Regions from separate parts of the Lacimicrobium alkaliphilum genome, predicted to be linked through region 2. Evidence: predicted binding sites of a transcription regulator. Region 2 holds the regulator's gene; each other region holds the start of a gene.
What was found. The regulator LexA, encoded in region 2, represses DNA repair genes until DNA is damaged. The targets are predictions, from matches to a motif close to TACTGTATNNNNATACAGTA.
Positions count from the first base shown of each region.

Region 1: the regulator LexA is predicted to act here: its motif matches at 3,965-3,984, upstream of recN (DNA repair protein RecN).
Region 3: the regulator LexA is predicted to act here: its motif matches at 3,185-3,204, upstream of recA (recombinase RecA).

Region 1 is NZ_CP013650.1:1,702,293-1,708,447, reverse strand. It holds gene dnaK (molecular chaperone DnaK) at 1-1,931, opposite strand, end outside; gene grpE (nucleotide exchange factor GrpE) at 2,210-2,824, opposite strand; gene nadK (NAD(+) kinase) at 3,004-3,885, shown strand; gene recN (DNA repair protein RecN) at 4,012-5,667, shown strand; gene AT746_RS07790 (outer membrane protein assembly factor BamE) at 5,801-6,155, shown strand, end outside.
Region 2 is NZ_CP013650.1:4,192,926-4,199,080, forward strand. It holds gene ctaD (cytochrome c oxidase subunit I) at 1-163, opposite strand, end outside; gene coxB (cytochrome c oxidase subunit II) at 174-1,280, opposite strand; gene lexA (transcriptional repressor LexA) at 1,626-2,252, opposite strand; gene plsB (glycerol-3-phosphate 1-O-acyltransferase PlsB) at 2,403-4,835, shown strand; gene ubiA (4-hydroxybenzoate octaprenyltransferase) at 4,856-5,707, opposite strand; gene AT746_RS18705 (chorismate--pyruvate lyase family protein) at 5,709-6,155, opposite strand, start outside.
Region 3 is NZ_CP013650.1:3,016,802-3,022,956, reverse strand. It holds gene mutS (DNA mismatch repair protein MutS) at 1-2,591, opposite strand, end outside; gene pncC (nicotinamide-nucleotide amidase) at 2,630-3,124, shown strand; gene recA (recombinase RecA) at 3,271-4,326, shown strand; gene AT746_RS13680 (hypothetical protein) at 4,454-5,080, opposite strand; gene AT746_RS13675 (aldo/keto reductase) at 5,080-5,994, opposite strand.

The DNA.
Region 1 (6,155 bases), 1.9 Mb from region 2:
TTTTTATCGTCGTCTTTCACTTCTTCAAACTCGGCGTCCACCACATCGTCATCCGCCTTGGCTGAAGATGACTGGGCATCACCGCCTGCTGCACCTTCAGCTCCCTCCGCTGCGGCCTTGGCCTGAGCAACTTCCATCAGTTTGGCAGAGGCCTGGATCAGCTCCTGAGTCTTGGCTTCAATCTCAGACTTGTCGTCGCTCTTGATTGCCGCTTCCAGTGCTGAGACAGCGGTTTCGATCTGAGTCTTATCTTCCTCACTCAGCGCATCGCCGGCCTCTTCAACCTGCTTACGGGTGGAATGTACCAGTCCGTCAGCCTGGTTACGGGCCTGCACCAGTTCCTCAAACTTCTTATCCGCTTCGGCGTTCGCTTCGGCGTCCTGTACCATTTGATTCACTTCATCTTCAGACAGACCGCTTGAAGCCTGGATAGTGATCTTCTGCTCTTTGCCGGTGTCTTTATCCTTAGCCGACACATGCAGGATGCCGTCAGCATCAAGATCGAAGGTCACTTCAATCTGTGGTGCACCACGCATCGCCGGGCGGATACCCTCAAGGTTGAATTGCCCCAGTGACTTGTTACCGGCAGCCTGTTTACGTTCACCCTGCATAACATGCACAGTAACCGCAGACTGGTTGTCTTCTGCTGTTGAGAACACCTGCGACTTCTTGGTCGGAATAGTGGTGTTTTTCTCAATCAGCTTGGTCATTACACCGCCCATGGTTTCAATACCCAGAGACAGTGGCGTAACGTCGAGCAAGAGTACGTCTTTGACATCACCGGCCAGTACCCCCCCCTGAATCGCCGCACCTACTGCTACGGCTTCATCGGGGTTAACATCTCTGCGCGGCTCTTTGCCAAAGAATTCCGTTACATATTTTTGCACCAGTGGCATACGGGTCTGGCCGCCAACCATGATGATGTCGTTAATGTCTGACACAGACAGGTCTGCATCGGCCAGAGCCTGCTTAACCGGCCCTAAGGACTCTTTCACCATATCTTCAACCAGTGATTCGAGCTTGGCACGGGTCACTTTGATCGTCAGGTGTTTAGGACCTGACGCGTCAGCGGTAATATAAGGCAGATTGACTTCTGTCTGCTGTGCAGAAGACAGTTCAATCTTGGCTTTTTCTGCCGCTTCTTTGAGTCGCTGCATGGCAAGCGGATCTTTACGCAGATCCATACCCTGATCTTTCTTGAACTCATCGACCAGATAGGTGATCAGACGGTTATCAAAGTCTTCACCACCTAAGTGGGTGTCACCGTTGGTGGCAAGTACTTCGAAGGTGTGCTCGCCTTCCACTTCATCAATTTCGATAATGGAAATATCAAAGGTACCACCACCGAGGTCATAAACGGCAACCACGTTGTCGCCTTTTTTCTTGTCCATGCCATAAGCAAGGGCAGCGGCTGTGGGTTCGTTGATGATACGTTTTACTTCCAGACCGGCGATACGTCCGGCATCTTTTGTGGCCTGACGCTGAGAATCGTTAAAGTAGGCCGGTACGGTAATCACCGCAGCCGTCACTTCTTCACCGAGGTAATCCTCTGCGGTCTTTTTCATCTTTTTCAGCACTTCGGCAGAAACCTGCGGCGGCGCCATCTTCTTGTCGTTCACTTCAATCCAGGCATCACCGTTATCTGCTTTGATAATACCGAAGGGCATGATATCGATATCACGCTGCACTTCTTTATCTTCCCAGCGACGGCCAATCAAACGCTTGATGGCAAACAGGGTGTTTTTTGGATTCGTTACCGCCTGACGTTTGGCAGGCTGGCCGACAAGCGTTTCACCGTCTTTGGTGAAAGCAATAATTGAGGGGGTGGTACGATCCCCTTCTGCATTTTCAATAACACGAGGTTTGTCACCGTCAAGAACGGCAACACATGAGTTCGTTGTACCTAAGTCAATACCAATGATTCTGCCCATTAGTCCACTCCAAAATATTCGTTAATACCAGTTGCTACTTTTGTGGGGATGCCAGTGCTTGTTTTCAATAACAAGGGCAAAAAAATCCCCAGTAAATTTGTGTCTATTGTTTAACCTGGATTCTGCAGTTGCGTGCGAGACGAGAGTGCATCTATCTGATTTGGATGGCGTAATGAAAAAATCCGTGGTCACCTTATTGGTGATGAGGCATTTTTTCATATAGCCAGCCGAATCAAGGAGATGTGCTATCGTCCGTGTGTCAACTGCCGAATTCAGGTTTATGCTTCGGTATCCACACCACCTTCGGGGGCGCGGGATACCATCACCATGGCCGGACGTAACAAACGGCCGTTAAGCTGATAGCCTTTTTGCATGACAGCGATAACAGAATTCGGCTCCACCTCGGCGCTTTCCTGCATCGACATCGCCTGATGCAGGTCCGGATTAAAGCTCTCACCCTGCGGGTCAATCACCTGGATACCGAATTTCTCGATGGTGGAGATAAATGACTTGTGCGTCAGCTCCACCCCTTCAATTAAAGGTTTCACCGCCTCATTGCTGGCATCGGCCACCTGCAGCGCGCGCTCCAGATTATCCACTACTGTCAGCAGCTCACCGGCAAAACGCTCCAGCGCAAACTTTCTGGCCTTATCGATTTCGGCTTCTGCCCGTTTACGGGCATTTTCCATATCCGCTCTGGCCCTGAGCACAGAATCTTTCTGATCCCTGATGGTGTTTTCTGCGTTCTCCAGCGCCTGTTCCAGCTCTGCAATTCGCTGCTGCTCAGGACTGAGCTTCTGCTCTTCCTCTGCAGCCTGCTCTGCCGGGTTGTCCTGCTTGATTTCAGTTTCCGGCTGCTGCTCGTCTTGTTGTGGCTGCTGCTCGTTGCTCATTCGGCTCTCCGTCTAACTAAGTCTGTAATTCAGGTTGCAGCAGTAAATGGGGTTGGTTTGCGACGATTCAAGGTTTTTTTTACGACTTGCTGACTATTGCATTATTTGCCGCGACAGTTACCCTCTTTGGCATTAGGATAAAAGACAAATTGTTTTCCAACCGGAAACAGGCCATTGCCATGCAAGAGCGCTTTAAAACCATAGGCTTGATCGGTAAACCCAATCATCAGGGAGCCAATGAAAGCCTGAGGGCGATATACGACTATCTCACCAGCCACCAGTTCAGGGTATTAGTGGAACAGCGGGTGGCATTGGAGCTGGATCAGGATGGTGCCGAGGTCATGGATTTGGTCAGTATTGGCAAACAGGCCGATCTGGCCATAGTGGTGGGCGGTGACGGTAATATGCTGGGTGCTGCCAGGGTGTTGTCCCGTTTTAATGTGGGCGTGGTGGGCGTTAACCGGGGCAATCTGGGATTTTTAACCGATATCCATCCGGATAATATTGAAACCCAGTTAGACGATATTTTTGCCGGGAACTACGTCACCGAACAACGTTTTTTGCTGGAAGTGGAAGTGTATCGCCATGATCAGCTTAAAAGCAGTAATGCGGCGGTTAACGAGGCCGTTGTGCACCACAGCGAAGTAGCCCATATGATGGAGTTTGAGGTGCATGTGGATGAACAGTTTGTCTTCAGCCAACGCTCTGACGGCCTGATTATCGCCACGCCTACCGGCTCCACTGCCTATTCCCTCTCTGGCGGCGGCCCTATACTGATGCCTAACCTTGATGCCCTGACCCTGGTGCCAATGTTTCCCCATACCCTCAGCAGCCGGCCCATTGTGCTGGATGCCAACAGTGAAATACGACTGGTGATCTCTCAGGACAACACCGAAACCCTGCAGGTAAGTTGTGATGGCCATGTGGTATTGAGCGTGCTGCCTGGCGATGAGATCCGGATCCGCAAAAATCCCTATACCCTGCGCCTTATCCACCCTAAAAGTTATAACTATTTCAGCGTGCTGCGTGCCAAGCTTGGCTGGGGCAGCAAACTGTATTAGTGAGGAGAGGGGTGAGGTGCGAGGAGTCAGGTGTTCGGGGTGAGGAAAAATTTTAATCAGATGCTGGACAGGAATATTTAACTGTATATAGTTACAGTTAACTGTATAGGTAAACAGGGGTTCAGGATGCTGGTACAACTTTCTATTCGACATTTTGCTATCGTTCAGTCTCTCGACATTGAGTTCGCACAGGGCATGACAGCCGTTACCGGCGAGACCGGCGCCGGTAAATCTATAGCCATTGATGCCCTCGGGCTGTGTTTAGGCGACAGAGCCGAAGCGTCAATGGTCCGAAAAGGCGCAAAAAAAGCCGAGATCACGGCCAGCTTCACTCTGGATGATTTACCTTCGGCCAGGCGCTGGCTCAGTGAACAGGACATGGACACCGAGGAATGTATCATCCGCCGCGTGATCTCCGCCGAAGGGCGCTCTAAAGCCTACATCAACGGTATCCCCGCCTCACTGCAACAACTTAAGGTGCTGGGTAACCTGTTGATCAGCATTCATGGTCAGCATGCCCATCAGCAACTGCTCAAGGCTGATAATCAGCGCCGCATTGTGGATGATTTTGCCGCTCATCAACCGCTGCAGGAAAAGGTCCGACAGGCCTTTGAACAGTTGCAAAAAAGTAAGCAGGACTATCAGGCCTTGCTGCAAAACCGGGAGCATCGCGAAGCACGCCGTCAGCTACTTGAATATCAGGTACAGGAACTCAATGACTTTGCCATCGAGGAAGAAGAGTTTGCCAGCCTGGAGAAAGAGCACAAACGCCTCAGCCACAGCCAGAGTTTGCTTGAGCAGTCACAACTGAGTTTTCACCAGCTATACGATGACGATGAAATCAATGCCCTGTCTCTGATTCAGCATGCGGTAGACAGGTTGTCTGAGTTGCAGGAGCAGGATGCCAGCCTGGTACCTATTATCGAGCTGCTTTCTGAGGCCAGTATTCAGATAGACGAAGCGGCCGTGCAACTGCGCGACTATGTGGAAGGGCTGGAAATCGATCCACTGCGGATGCAACAGGTAGAAGAGCGCTTTTCCAAGGCTATGGAACTGGCCCGTAAGCATCAGGTGGTGCCGGAAAATCTGTATCAGCACCATCAGCAGTTATTGCAGGAATACCAGCAATTACAGCAGGATGATGACCGCCTTGAACAGCTGGCTGACAAGCTCGACGTACTCAGACAGGATTATGTTCAGCAGGCACAGGCACTGAGCCAGTCCAGACAACAGGCCGGTAATAAACTGGCCGCTGAGATTGAACAGCGTATCCGTAAAATGAACATGGCCCAGGCCTGTGTCGAGGTGGAAGTGGAATTCGACCCCAGTGCCACCATCAGCCGCCACGGACTGGATCAAATTCACTTACTGGTTGCCACTAACCCGGGGCAGCCACCAGAGGTGCTGGAAAAAGTGGCCTCCGGGGGTGAATTATCCCGTATTGGCCTGGCGGTACAGGTGATCACCAGCCACCAGGTGCCCACCCTGATATTTGATGAAGTCGATTCCGGCATCAGCGGCCCTACCGCTTCTGTTGTCGGCCAGTTGCTGCGTAAGCTCGGTGAAAAGGCCCAGGTGCTTTGTGTGACCCATCTGCCGCAGGTGGCAGCCAGTGCTCACAATCAGATGCTGGTGACTAAATTCAGTGACGGCAGTACCACAGAGACCCATATGCAGGCACTGGAGCAGGAACAAAGAGTGGAAGAGCTGGCCCGTTTGTTAACCGGCGATAAGCTCACCCCAACTGCTCTGGCCAATGCCAGGGAACTTCTCGCAGGTTAAGCGCTCTTAAACGGCGCCCCGGCTGTATGAAAAATAAATCTGTCGGGGCTTTATGTTTTATCCCGGCGATCTGGCGTAGACAGTTTCCCGGCAAAAAGTTAGGATGCAGCCACTCAGTGAAGACCGAATTACTATGACCTATAAAAAACTCTTAATCAGCCTCGTCCTTATCTTCAGCCTGCAAGCCTGTCAGAGCTGGATTTACCGTATTGATATTCCCCAGGGTAACTATCTGGATCAGGATGATATCGATAAACTGCGGGTACAAATGAGCAAGGAACAGGTGGCTTTTATACTCGGCAAACCCGTGGTGGAAGATGCCTTCAATGAAGACAAATGGTATTACGTTTACACCATGAAACGCGGTATGAGCGGTGAAGATGTGCGTAAAGAGCTGATTCTGGAGTTTGAAGAGGGTGCGCTGACCACCATGCAGGGTGATTTTGACCAGCCAGAGAGTTTTAATACCCCACTGGATCCGCAACCAG
Region 2 (6,155 bases):
TCACCATTGCCATGGCACCGCCAACCAAAAACATGATAAAGGCGAACCACAGATATAAGGTACCTATATCTTTATGGTTAGTGGTCAGCAGCCAACGCATTATCCCCGCTGGCTTGTGGTCATGATGCTCGTCATGATGAAGATCGTCTGCAACACTACTCATCATAATCCTCCTAATTGCCAGTGATTAATGCGTTAACGTCTTTAGCCTGAACCGTTTCTCCGGTGTCATTACCCCAGGCGTTACGTTCATAAGTGATAACAGCTGCCAGCTCTTTAAGACTCAGCTGCTTGCCAAAGGCCTGCATTGCAGTACCTGGCACACCGTTGACCACCACATCAATATGTTTTTGCATGTCATTGATTGCAATATCGCTGCCCTTAAGCGCAGGGAAAACACCGGGAAGACCTTCACCATTAGGCATATGACAGGCAGCACAGGCAGACTGATAAACCTGTTTGCCCACGTCCATCAGCTCGTCCATCTCCATGTTCATGGCCAGCAACTTCTGCTCTTCCTCTTTAGCCTTGAGTTGTTTGGCTTCCTGCTCTGCCAACCAGCTCTGATATTCCGCAGGCTCTTTGGCCACCACCACTACCGGCATAAAGCCGTGGTCTTTACCACACAACTCGGCACACTGCCCCCGATAGATGCCCGGCTCATTGACCCGGGTCCAGGCTTCGTTGATAAAGCCCGGATTGGCGTCTTTTTTGACCGCAAAATCCGGTACCCACCAGGAGTGAATCACGTCATCAGAGGTAATCAGGAATCGCACTTTCTGGCCCGTGGGAATAACCAGAGGTTTGTCCACTTCAAGCAGATAATTCTCGCCTTTATCAAATTTATTGGCGATCTGTTCCTGCTGCGTCGCCATCAGAGAATAGAAGTCGACTTCATGATCCATATACTTGTAATGCCATTTCCATTGAGAGCCGGTCACCAGCACTGTCACATCAGCTTCCGTGGTATCCTCCATGGCAATCAGTGTTTTGGCTGCCGGCACCGCCATACCCACAAGAATCAGGAATGGCACTATAGTCCAGGCCACCTCAACTTTAACGCTCTCGTGAAAGTTGGCAGGTTTGGCACCTTTGGATTTACGATGAAAGATCATCGCATACAACATGGCTCCGAAGACCAGCACGCCGATAATCACACAGATATAAAAAATCGTCATATGCAGGCCATATACCTGCTCGCTGATGTCCGTAACCCCTTGTCTGAGGTTTATATCGGAACGTTCAGCGACAGCGACACTGCTCACTAAAGTCGCACAGATCGCGGTCAAGACACCTTTGCCCACGTGACGTCTCCTCTGTCAGAAATGAACTCAGCCCAACGCAACCTAATGTGGTTGCATCGGGCAGTGACAAAGCACCAAATATAAAAATGATGTCATGTCATTGTTATAATTTTGTTGCGGTGTATAAGAATTACTCAACCAGGGGGGTCGAGTCCAGCCTTTTCTGCACCTGAGTCAATCAACCGCTCAACATTTAGGCGATACAGATGTGTTAGCCCCTGAGGGCTAACTTATTAATTTGCTTAATATTTGATGATAAGACTTGATACAAAGCACTGCATGAAAGGAAACTGCACCAACAAAGGGCTATAAATGCGTGATTTACAACCAGTCGGCGTTGCGGATTATCCCTACCCCAATTCCCTCAATAGTGAAGGGTTGAGAGGCCAAATCAACTTTGATCGGCGCAAAATCCTGATTCTCTGCATGCAGTAAAATTTCGCTGCGACCACGGCGTTCAAGACGCTTGACGGTGACCTCATCGTCCACCCTGGCTACCACTACCTGGCCATTGTGCACATCCAGTGTCTTGTGCACGGCAAGCAAGTCACCATCGAGGATACCGATGTCTTTCATACTCATGCCCTGCACCCGCAACAAATAATCTGCCCTTGGCTTAAACAGCTCTGGCGCTACCTGATAATGGGTTTCAATATTTTCCTGCGCCAGAATCGGCTCACCGGCTGCGACCCGGCCAATCAGAGGCAGACCTTCGTCTGCTATCTGCTCATCCAGGGGCATATTCAGACGGATGCCCCGGGATGTGCCCGGCAATATTTCTATCACACCCTTGCGGGCAAGGGCTTTTAAATGCTCCTCGGCCGCATTGGCAGAGCGAAACCCCAGTGTTCTGGCGATTTCCGCCCGGGTTGGCGGCATCCCGGTATGCACCATGGTGTCTTTAATAAGCTGCAGTACTTCTTCTTGTCTGGGTGTTAATGCGCGCATAAGCCTGTTTTTCCATACAGTTTAACTGTCAGTATATCCAGTTATTTTGTCTGTGCAAGTCTGGTGTATCCCGCCTGGGACAAGTTTTTACCGGCATGCTATGCTTTCGCCAATTTTATGCCCATTGATTTTCCCAGAGGAATTACCCTGATGCACTGGTTGCAAAGGTTACTGCTGACCATGATCAGCCTGCCCACCAGATTGCTGGTATCAACAAAAGTCATTCCAGCCAATCTGTTTGAGGAATTGGGGATCGATCCCCATAAGCCCATCATTTATCTGCTACACACGCACTCGGCCACAGATCTGCTCGCACTGCAACAGGCAAGCAGACAGTCAGGTTTGCCGGATCCGACAGAGGATATTCGACTTGGAGCTGAAACAAGCCCGGCTTGCCTTTATCTCGAACAACCTCAGGGATTAATCAGTCGTCGGGTTCGCAGCACAGATGTGCATCAGCAATTCGAGCGCATACTCGCATTGCAACAGGCCCATGCTGAGATGGATGTGCAGATTCTGCCGGTATCGGTGTTCTGGGGAAGGGCTCCGGAAAAATCCAAGCCGGGCTGGTCAGATTTGCTTGCCGACAGGGCCTCACCAAGCTGGCTACGCAAGTTATTTATTGTGCTGTTTCTCGGCCGCGATAATTTTGTCTGCTTCAGCCGGGCGGTTTCCTCGCAACGAGTGGTACAGGAGACAGGGGGCCCTTCCTCTATAGCGCATAAGCTTATACGGGTAGCAAGGACTCACTTTTACCGAAAAATACAATCCATGACGGGTCCCACCAGTATAGACAAACACCAGTTACGGAATGCAGTGCTGGGAGCCAAAGCTGTCAAACAGGCTATTGCCGAAGAGCAACAGAGTAAAAAACTCTCCCCGCAGCAAGCCAGAGACAGAGCAGCCGGATATTTAAAGGAAATCGCGGCCGATTATCGCGAAGGGATTATTCGCTTTGGTGACAGGCTGCTGACCCGGGTCTGGAATAAGATCTATAACGGTATCGAAGTCAGTCATGCAGCCAAAGTGCGCGAGCTGGCACAAAAAGGCCATGAGATCATTTATGTTCCCTGTCACCGCAGTCATATGGATTATCTTTTGCTGACCTATGTCATTTACCACGAAGGATTGGCCACTCCTCATATCGCCGCAGGCATTAACCTTAACTTCTGGCCTGTAGGAGGCATCTTCAGACGCGGGGGAGCATTTTTCCTGCGCCGCAGCTTTGCCGGTAATAAGCTCTATACCGCCGTATTCAGGGAATATCTTGAACTGCTTTTTGAGCGGGGATATCCGGTGAAATATTATCCTGAGGGGGGGCGCAGCCGCACCGGGCGCCTGTTACCACCCAAAACAGGCATGCTGGCGATGACCCTGCAGGCCATGCTTAAAGGCGTAAAACGCCCGGTCAGTATTGTGCCGGTGTACCTGGGTTATGAGAATGTGATGGAGCTGGGTAGTTATCTGAACGAACTCAAGGGCAAGAAGAAGCAAAAGGAGTCTTTTTTGCAGGTTTTCTCGGCAATTAAGAAACTGAAAAACTATGGTCATGGCTTTTTGAGTTTCGGTGAGCCCATATCCCTGAATCAATATCTGGATAATCAGGTACCCGACTGGCGCAAAGATATGCAGGACATTCAGGATAAAAAACCTTCGTGGCTGACCCCAACCGTCAATCACCTGGCCAATCAGGTGATGTGCCGCATTAATCAGGCGGCTTCGGTGAGCGGGATGTCACTGGTTTCACTGAGTCTGCTGGCGAGCAAAAATCATACGGCTTCAGAGTCTGAACTGACCGCCAATCTCGATCACCTTTTACAACTGCTCAGAGACGCGCCGTTCAGTAAACTCTGCGTCATACCGCAGATCAGCGGTGCCGAAATGTTACAAAACACATTGGCACTGAATAAACTGCAGGTACAGGAGGATAGTTTCGGCCGGATTATTGCACTGGATGAGCGCTCCGCTGTGACCCAGACTTACTATCGCAATAATATTTTGCATCTGTTTGCCCTGCCCGGTCTGGTGGCGTCCTGTATTGCCGGTCATGGTGCAGAGAAAAAGCAGATTCTTGCCATTGTAGAGCGGTTGTATCCGCTGTTGAGTAAAGAACTGTTTATCTATCTGTCAGCCCAGCAGGCTGAAGAATATGTTGAAGTACTGATAACAAACATGAAAAGCCTCGGTCTTATCCGCCAACAGGGCCGGAAACTGGTAGCTACTGAGCATACCGGCAGTGGTTTTGGTACGCTGGCTATTCTGAACCGCACCATGCAACCCACACTACAGCGATATGCCATGATGTTGAATGTACTCGAGCGCCAGCAGGCATTGAGCCGCTCAGAACTGGAGAAGCAAAGCCGCCAACTGGCAGAACACCTTTGTACTATTACCGGTATTGATGCGCCGGAGTTTTACGATAAGAACCTGTTTTCCACCTTTATTCAGTCGCTCAAAGACAACAAACTGGTGGAAGCCAGCGCAGAAGGTTCACTGCAGTATTCGCAACAAAGTGCCGACCTGCAGGCGATGGTCATGGCACTGATTTCACCGGATGTGGCACAAAAACTGACTCATCTTTAAGCTATGATTTAGCATCAGAATCAGAAACTCAGTGAGCCAATAAGCCCAAGCGTCAGAATCATGCCAAAGTAGTGGTTATTCAGAAATGCACGGAAGCATTTATCCCGTTCACGGCCGGCGATCAGGTATTGCTGGTAAATAACCAGCACTGCACAGCCAGTGCAGGCCAGATAGTAGATGGCCCCCAATTCCAGCAACATGCCAAGCCAGACCAGCAGTGCCAGGCTGATGACCTGAAGCAGTCCGATGATCAACCTATCGTAGCGGCCAAACAGAATGGCGGTAGATTTCACCCCGATCTGCAGGTCATCGTCGCGGTCCACCATGGCATACTGGGTATCATAAGCAACGATCCACAAAAGGTTAGCCAGGTAGAGAACCCAGCTCCACCAGGGCAGGATTTCGATAGTCGCCATAAAAGCCATCGGAATCGCCCAGCTGAAAGCGGCCCCGAGTACCACCTGAGGCAAGTGGGTATAACGCTTCATAAAGGGGTAACATGCAGCCAGCAACAGCGCTCCGATCGAAAGTACGATGGTTTGCCAGTTGAGCAGTAAAACCAGCAGAAAAGACAGCACAACCAGAATAAAGAACAGCATCAGCGCCTGATGTCCGGTCACTTCCCCTGCAACAATAGGCCGCTGGGCAGTGCGCCTGACCTGCCCGTCAATATGGCGGTCTGCATAGTCATTGATCACACAACCAGCAGCGCGCATCAGGAACACCCCGAGAGTAAAAATCACCAATAGCGACCAATGAGGTGTGCCCATCTCTGCCAGCCACAAGGCCCAGTAGGTAGGCCACAGTAAAAGATAAATACCAATGGGCTTGTCTATACGCATCAGGCGCAGGTATCCACTGAACCGGCTCATATCAGGCTTTCCGCCCCATCAGTTTATACGCCGGGCTTTGAGGCAAAAAAACCTCCGATACCATAAGCTTCCACTCCTGAAACAGAAATACCGAGCGCCTGCCCCACAAAGGCTGATCTGTGCTGAGTTCCAGTTGTTGATACAACTTATTGTCACCGTCTATGCGGGTTATCTGAAAAGGCTGACGAATAAAACGCGGGTCATTAAAAATCAGGCTGCCCAAAGGCTTATTTCCCAGTGACGACAGGCCCATGTGCTCGCCCTCACACAAGGTCTCCGGCAACAACGAACGGGCAAAAACCCATGGGTTCTGCTCCCCGTAAAGCAGCACCTCTCTGACCACATAAGAACAGTCAGAGTCCATCAGCTGTTGTTCGTTACTCATCAGCTCTGCCTGTTGCTGGCTCAGTACCTGCACACGAAAGTCACGGCAGTGCGACTGCAGCCG
Region 3 (6,155 bases), 1.2 Mb from region 2:
TACAGCGCCTCCAGGGCTTGTCTGGGGCTGAGTTCATCGGGGTTAAGCTGATCCACAGCGATAGCCAGCGGATCTTCCATTTGCGCAAAATTAAGCTGGGCCGGCGCGGCCACTTCTGAGGCCACCACCTCTTTGCGGTTATTCAGCTGTTCCAGCTCCTGCAGTTTGACCCGGGCAGCCTGGATCACCGCTTTGGGTACCCCGGCCAGTTGCGCCACCTGCAAACCATAACTGCGATCGGCAGCTCCTTCCTGCACCGCATGCATAAAGCTGATGCCTTCATCGTATTCCACCGCATCCAGATGCACATTGGTCAGTTTTTCAAGCTGTGATGCCAGTTGGGTCAGCTCAAAATAATGGGTGGCAAACAGTGTAAAGGCGCTGATGCGCTCGGCCAGATAACAGGCGGTGGCCCATGCCAGCGATAAGCCATCATAGGTACTGGTGCCGCGGCCAATCTCATCCATCAAGACCAGACTATTGGCGGTGGCGTTGTTAAGAATATTGGCGGTTTCGGTCATCTCCACCATAAAAGTGGAGCGGCCGGAGGCCAGATCATCGGAGGCGCCGATACGGGTGAAGATCCTGTCGATAGGCCCGATGCAGGCGTTTTCCGCAGGCACATAACTGCCGATACAGGCCATCAGCACAATCAGTGCACTCTGGCGCATATAGGTGGATTTACCGCCCATATTCGGCCCGGTAATAATCAGCATGCGTCGCTCCTCGCTCATGGCCAGCGGGTTGGCAATAAAGGGCTCATTCATGACCTGTTCCACCACCGGGTGGCGACCACGGTCATAACTCAGGCCGCTGTCTGAGCTGAATTCGGGGCGATGGTAATCCAGAGTGGCGGCGCGCTCGGCCAGATTTGCCAGAACGTCGAGTTCTGCCAGCGCCGCGCCGGCTCGCTGTAGCACGGATAAATGGGGCAGCAGCAGATCAAATAACTCTTCATACAGGCGTTTTTCCAGCGCCAGCGCCCGACTCTGGCTGGTGAGCACCTTATCTTCATATTCCTTTAACTCGGGAATAATATAACGCTCATTGTTTTTCAGCGTCTGGCGGCGTACATATTCAGGCGGCACCTGTTCGGCATAACCGCGACTGATTTCAATATAATAGCCATGTACCCGGTTAAAGCCGACTTTCAGGGTTGGAATTTCGGTGCGGGCCTTTTCCCGTGCTTCCAGCTCGGCCAGATAATCGGTGGCACCTTTTGACAGGGCCCGAAGCTCATCCAGCTCGGCGTTATAGCCCGGCGCAATCACTCCGCCGTCACGGATCAGTACCGGCGGATTATCGACAATGGCCTGTTGTAACAACTCAAGCAGTTGCGGCATCGGCGGCATTGCTGTGGCCAGTTTATGCAGCGGCTGACAATCCAGTGTCCGGATAAAATCCTGCAACAAGGGTAGCTGGGCAAAGGCCTGGCGAAGACGGGCAAAATCTCTCGGTCTGGCGCTACGCAGGGCTAAACGCCCGAGCACCCGCTCAATATCGCCGACCTGCTTCAGGTAACTGCGCAGTTCTTCGAGGTCGGCGTCGATCAGACTGCCAATCATTTCCTGGCGCTGTTGTAAAATGGCGGTATCGGTCAATGGCCTGTGCAGCCAGCGCTGTAACAAGCGGCTGCCCATGGCAGTGCTGGTTTTATCCAGCACCGCAAATAAGGTGTTGTCGGTGCCGCCACCAAGGTTACGGGTCAGTTCCAGATTACGGCGGGTGGCCGCATCCATCTGCACAGTGTCACTGTTGGTTTCAAGGTTGATGGCACGAATATGGGGCAGGGAGGCGCGCTGGGTATCTTTAACATACTGCAATACGCAACCGGCAGCACATAGCCCCACTGTGGCGTCGACAACACCAAACCCATTTAGCTCTTTAGTGCCAAACTGCTGATTGAGCTGGGTGATGGCAGTTTGCAGATCAAACTCCCAGGCGGGCCTTCTGCGCAGACCCTTCTGGCTTTCAATCAGATTAGCCGCAGTAAAGTCCTCCGGGTAGAGCAGTTCGGCTGGCTGAGTGCGTTGTAACTCCGCCTGTAGCGCCTGTTCATCGGCCAGTTCGCATAAGCTGAAGCGGCCACTGGCCAGTTCTAAGGTGGCATAACCGAAAACAACCTGGCCATTGGCGTTCTTACTCTGACACACAGCAGAGAGCAGGTTATCGCGTTTTTCTTCCAGCAGCGCTTCATCGGTGACCGTGCCCGGTGTGACAATACGGGCGACCTTGCGCTCGACGGGCCCTTTGCTGGTGGCCGGATCGCCAATTTGTTCACAAATGGCCACCGACTGGCCCATTTTTACCAGCCGCGCCAGATAACCTTCTACGGCGTGGTAGGGCACACCGGCCATGGGAATGGGATCGCCGCCCGATTTGCCTCTGGCCGTCAGCGAGATATCTAACAGCTCGGCGGCCCGTTTGGCGTCATCGTAAAACAACTCATAAAAATCACCCATTCGGTAAAACAACAGAATGTTCGGGTGCTCAGCCTTGATGCGTAAATACTGTTGCATCATGGGGGTATGCTGCGAGATAGTTTGCTCGTTAAAGAGTCCGGCTTGCGTGACAAAATTATCAGAAGGCATAATGACGCTATTCTAATTGTTATAAGGAATGAAAAACATTGAATGAAACAACCCTGCAACTGGCCAGCGACCTCGGCCAGGCACTCAAAGAGAAAGGCTGGAGGCTGACCTGTGCAGAGTCCTGCACTGGTGGTGGCATAGGATACGCGATCACAAGCGTGTCTGGAAGTTCTGGCTGGTTCGAGCGTGGATTTATTACCTATTCCGATGAGGCCAAACAGGAACTGCTCGGCGTTGAAAAAAGCATGCTGATCGTGGAAGGGGCGGTATCAGCAACCGTCGCTGAACAGATGGCCACGGGGGCGCTGAAGGCCGCCGGGGCGGATTTGGCCATTGCCGTAAGTGGTATTGCCGGTCCCGATGGCGGCAGCCCGGAAAAACCTGTCGGCACGGTCTGGTTTGGTTTTGCCACCAGGGACAAAGCGATAAGTAAACATCAGCGCTTTGTGGGAGACCGGCTACAGATCCGTAGTCAAAGTATAGAATTTGCGCTTCAGCAGGCGCTGGAACTACTAAATACTTCGGCGGGCTGATAAAGGCATTCAGGGCCGCCATCAACGACGGTCATAAAAAACTTTACGGATAGCGCTTGTAACTGTATAACCATACAGTATAATTCAGTTTATCAGCCAATACGGTTTCCCCTGTTTTATAGCGGGGCCAGTTCAGGAGCAAAACAATGGACAGTAACAAAGAAAAAGCCCTCTCCGCTGCCTTAGGGCAAATAGAAAAGCAATTCGGTAAAGGCGCCATTATGCGTCTGGGTGATAACCAGGCACTGGATATCGACGCCGTTTCTACCGGCTCGTTGAGTGTGGATGTGGCGCTGGGCATCGGCGGCCTGCCTTTTGGCCGGGTAGTAGAGATTTACGGGCCGGAGTCTTCCGGTAAAACCACCCTGACGCTACAGGCGATTGCTGAGGCGCAGCGAATGGGCAAAACCTGCGCCTTTGTGGATGCAGAACATGCACTGGATCCGCTGTATGCCGCCAAAATAGGCGTCAATGTGGATGAACTGTTGGTATCACAGCCTGATACCGGTGAGCAGGCACTGGAGATCTGCGACATGCTGGTACGCTCCGGCGCCGTGGATGTGGTAGTGGTGGACTCAGTTGCAGCATTGACCCCTAAGGCCGAGATCGAAGGGGAAATGGGGGATTCGCACGTTGGTCTGCAGGCCCGCCTGATGTCTCAGGCATTGCGTAAGCTGACCGCCAATATCAAGCGTTCCAATACCCTGTGTATCTTTATCAACCAGATCCGTATGAAGATCGGTGTTATGTTTGGTAACCCTGAAACCACTACAGGTGGTAATGCGCTGAAATTCTACGCCTCTGTGCGCCTGGATATCCGCCGTATCGGCGCCATCAAAGAAGGTGACGAGGTGGTGGGCAATGAAACCCGGGTTAAAGTGGTGAAGAACAAAGTGGCGCCCCCCTTTAAACAGGCCGAATTCCAGATCCTTTACGGCCACGGCATCAGTAAAGAAGCCGAACTGATCGACCTGGGCGTAGCCAATAAGTTTGTCGAAAAAGCCGGTGCCTGGTACAGCTACAAAGGCGAACGCATCGGTCAGGGTAAAGCCAATTGCGTGCGTTTCTTAAAAGAAAAGCCGGAACTTGCCCAGGAGCTCGACAAGCTGCTGCGGGATAAACTGCTGCTGAAAAAAACCGTTAAGGACGAAGCGCCAGCGCTGGACGACGGTGCCAAAGACGAAGCCAAAGAGCTGCTGTAAATCTGATTCAGCTTAAGCTACAAATAAAAATGCCGGGTTTTGCCCGGCATTTCTGTCTCACCCTATCGGGGCCTGCATCCTTAGCGCTGAAATTCACCCTGAATTCGGCTAAAGAAACTGAATACTGCTATTTCGGTATCCACCCCTTAGCCAAGATCGCTACCGCCATTATCAGCAATATTATGGGGCCTTCTGTCCAGCCGGATAATCCGAGCAGCCACAGTGTCATGGTTTCCAGCAGTAAAAGTAGTAATGGCAGCAACCACAACGGCAATGGAGCCCGGTAATGGCCTAATATGGCCAGTGTCACAAGCAGACTGGGCAGCGGAAACAGCCCCGGCAACGACACCATGGCCGGTTCCATCATCAGTAACTGCCACAGAGGCCTGAGCATAAAAGCATAAACCAAGAGCAGTATAACCAGCACATTGATTGCTCTTTCAGGTTTTCTGAACAGCAGCAATAACATCAGCAGCCCCTGTAGCGCAAAAAACCAGGCCAGATAGTCTGCCGCCCAGTTGATCTGCCCGTAGTGCTGAAATGCATAACCCCAGGCCAGCCACCACCAACTAATCGCGCCATACCATGGCCCCAGCCAGGTAAACTTGTTGTATTTCAGGCTCAAAAACAGCAATCCACCTCCGAGCAAGGCAAGCCAATGCCACGGCCAGAGATTGCTGTTATAGGCCCGTTGCAGATGCTTAAATACCTCTGCGGAGAACAGCACCAGATCGTGCAGCGAATAATCCTGCATCAGAGTTGTGACACATAGGCCAGCAATTGTTGGCGCTGTTGCTGATCAGGTAGCGGCCCTTTACAGGCCTGCATATTTTCCTGCATATGCTCGACCTTGCTGGTGGCCGGAATGGCGCAGGTGATCGCCGGATGGCCGATAATAAACTTCAGCAGCAAGGCCGGCCAGGTATCACAGCCCAGCTCCGCTGCCCAGCCAGGCAGAGCATAGCGCTGAAGCCTGTCCACCAGTGGGCCACCCTGAAATGGCCTGTTGGCGATAACGGCAATCCCCTTTTCTCTGGCCAGCGGCAACAGGCGCTGCTCAGCTTGTCGATCTATCAGGTTATAGGTCAGTTGCACTGTATCAACCGGTGCATTGAGCATGACTTTTTCAAGTTCACTGTGGCGGCGACCATGGGATGTCGTGATACCGATGTAATCAATACGGGAAGCCTGCTTAAGTTCCTGCAGCGTTTCCAGATGCCCCTGCCAGTTGACCAGATTATGGATCTGCAACAGATTAATTTTTTGCTGTTGCCAGTAGTCCAGCGAATGACTGAATTGTTCTTTACCCTGCTCAACGCTGCTGGTCCAGGTTTTTGTTGCCGAAAATACCTTGTCATTATGGCCGGTGTGCTCCAGGGCATAGCCCACCACTTCTTCGGCAGAGCCATACATAGGGGAGGAGTCAATCACCCGACCGCCAAGGCGAAAAAACCTGTCCAGCACCTGCGCCCGTTGTTTGCGTAAGGTACGCAGCTTTCCCACATTAAAGGTGATCCAGGTACCCATACCGATGGCGGGAATCTGTACACCCTCCGTACCCAGAGGGCGCATGATAAGTTTGTCTGATTGGGCAAATACATGACGGGACAGGGCGCTGCATAGCCCTGTTGCCAGCATGCCCTGCAAAAATTGCCGCCGCGCTACCATTTACCCTCCCGGTTTAACGTAACTGGAATGTAACGTTAACCAAGCATGTAAACAAAAGGCCGGTTCAGCAAATCCCGGACGACAGGTAAACGGATAATCAGGTCAGGCGGCTGATAGACAGGATGCTTATAACGCCATTGCCCTTTAAATTAGCAACAGAT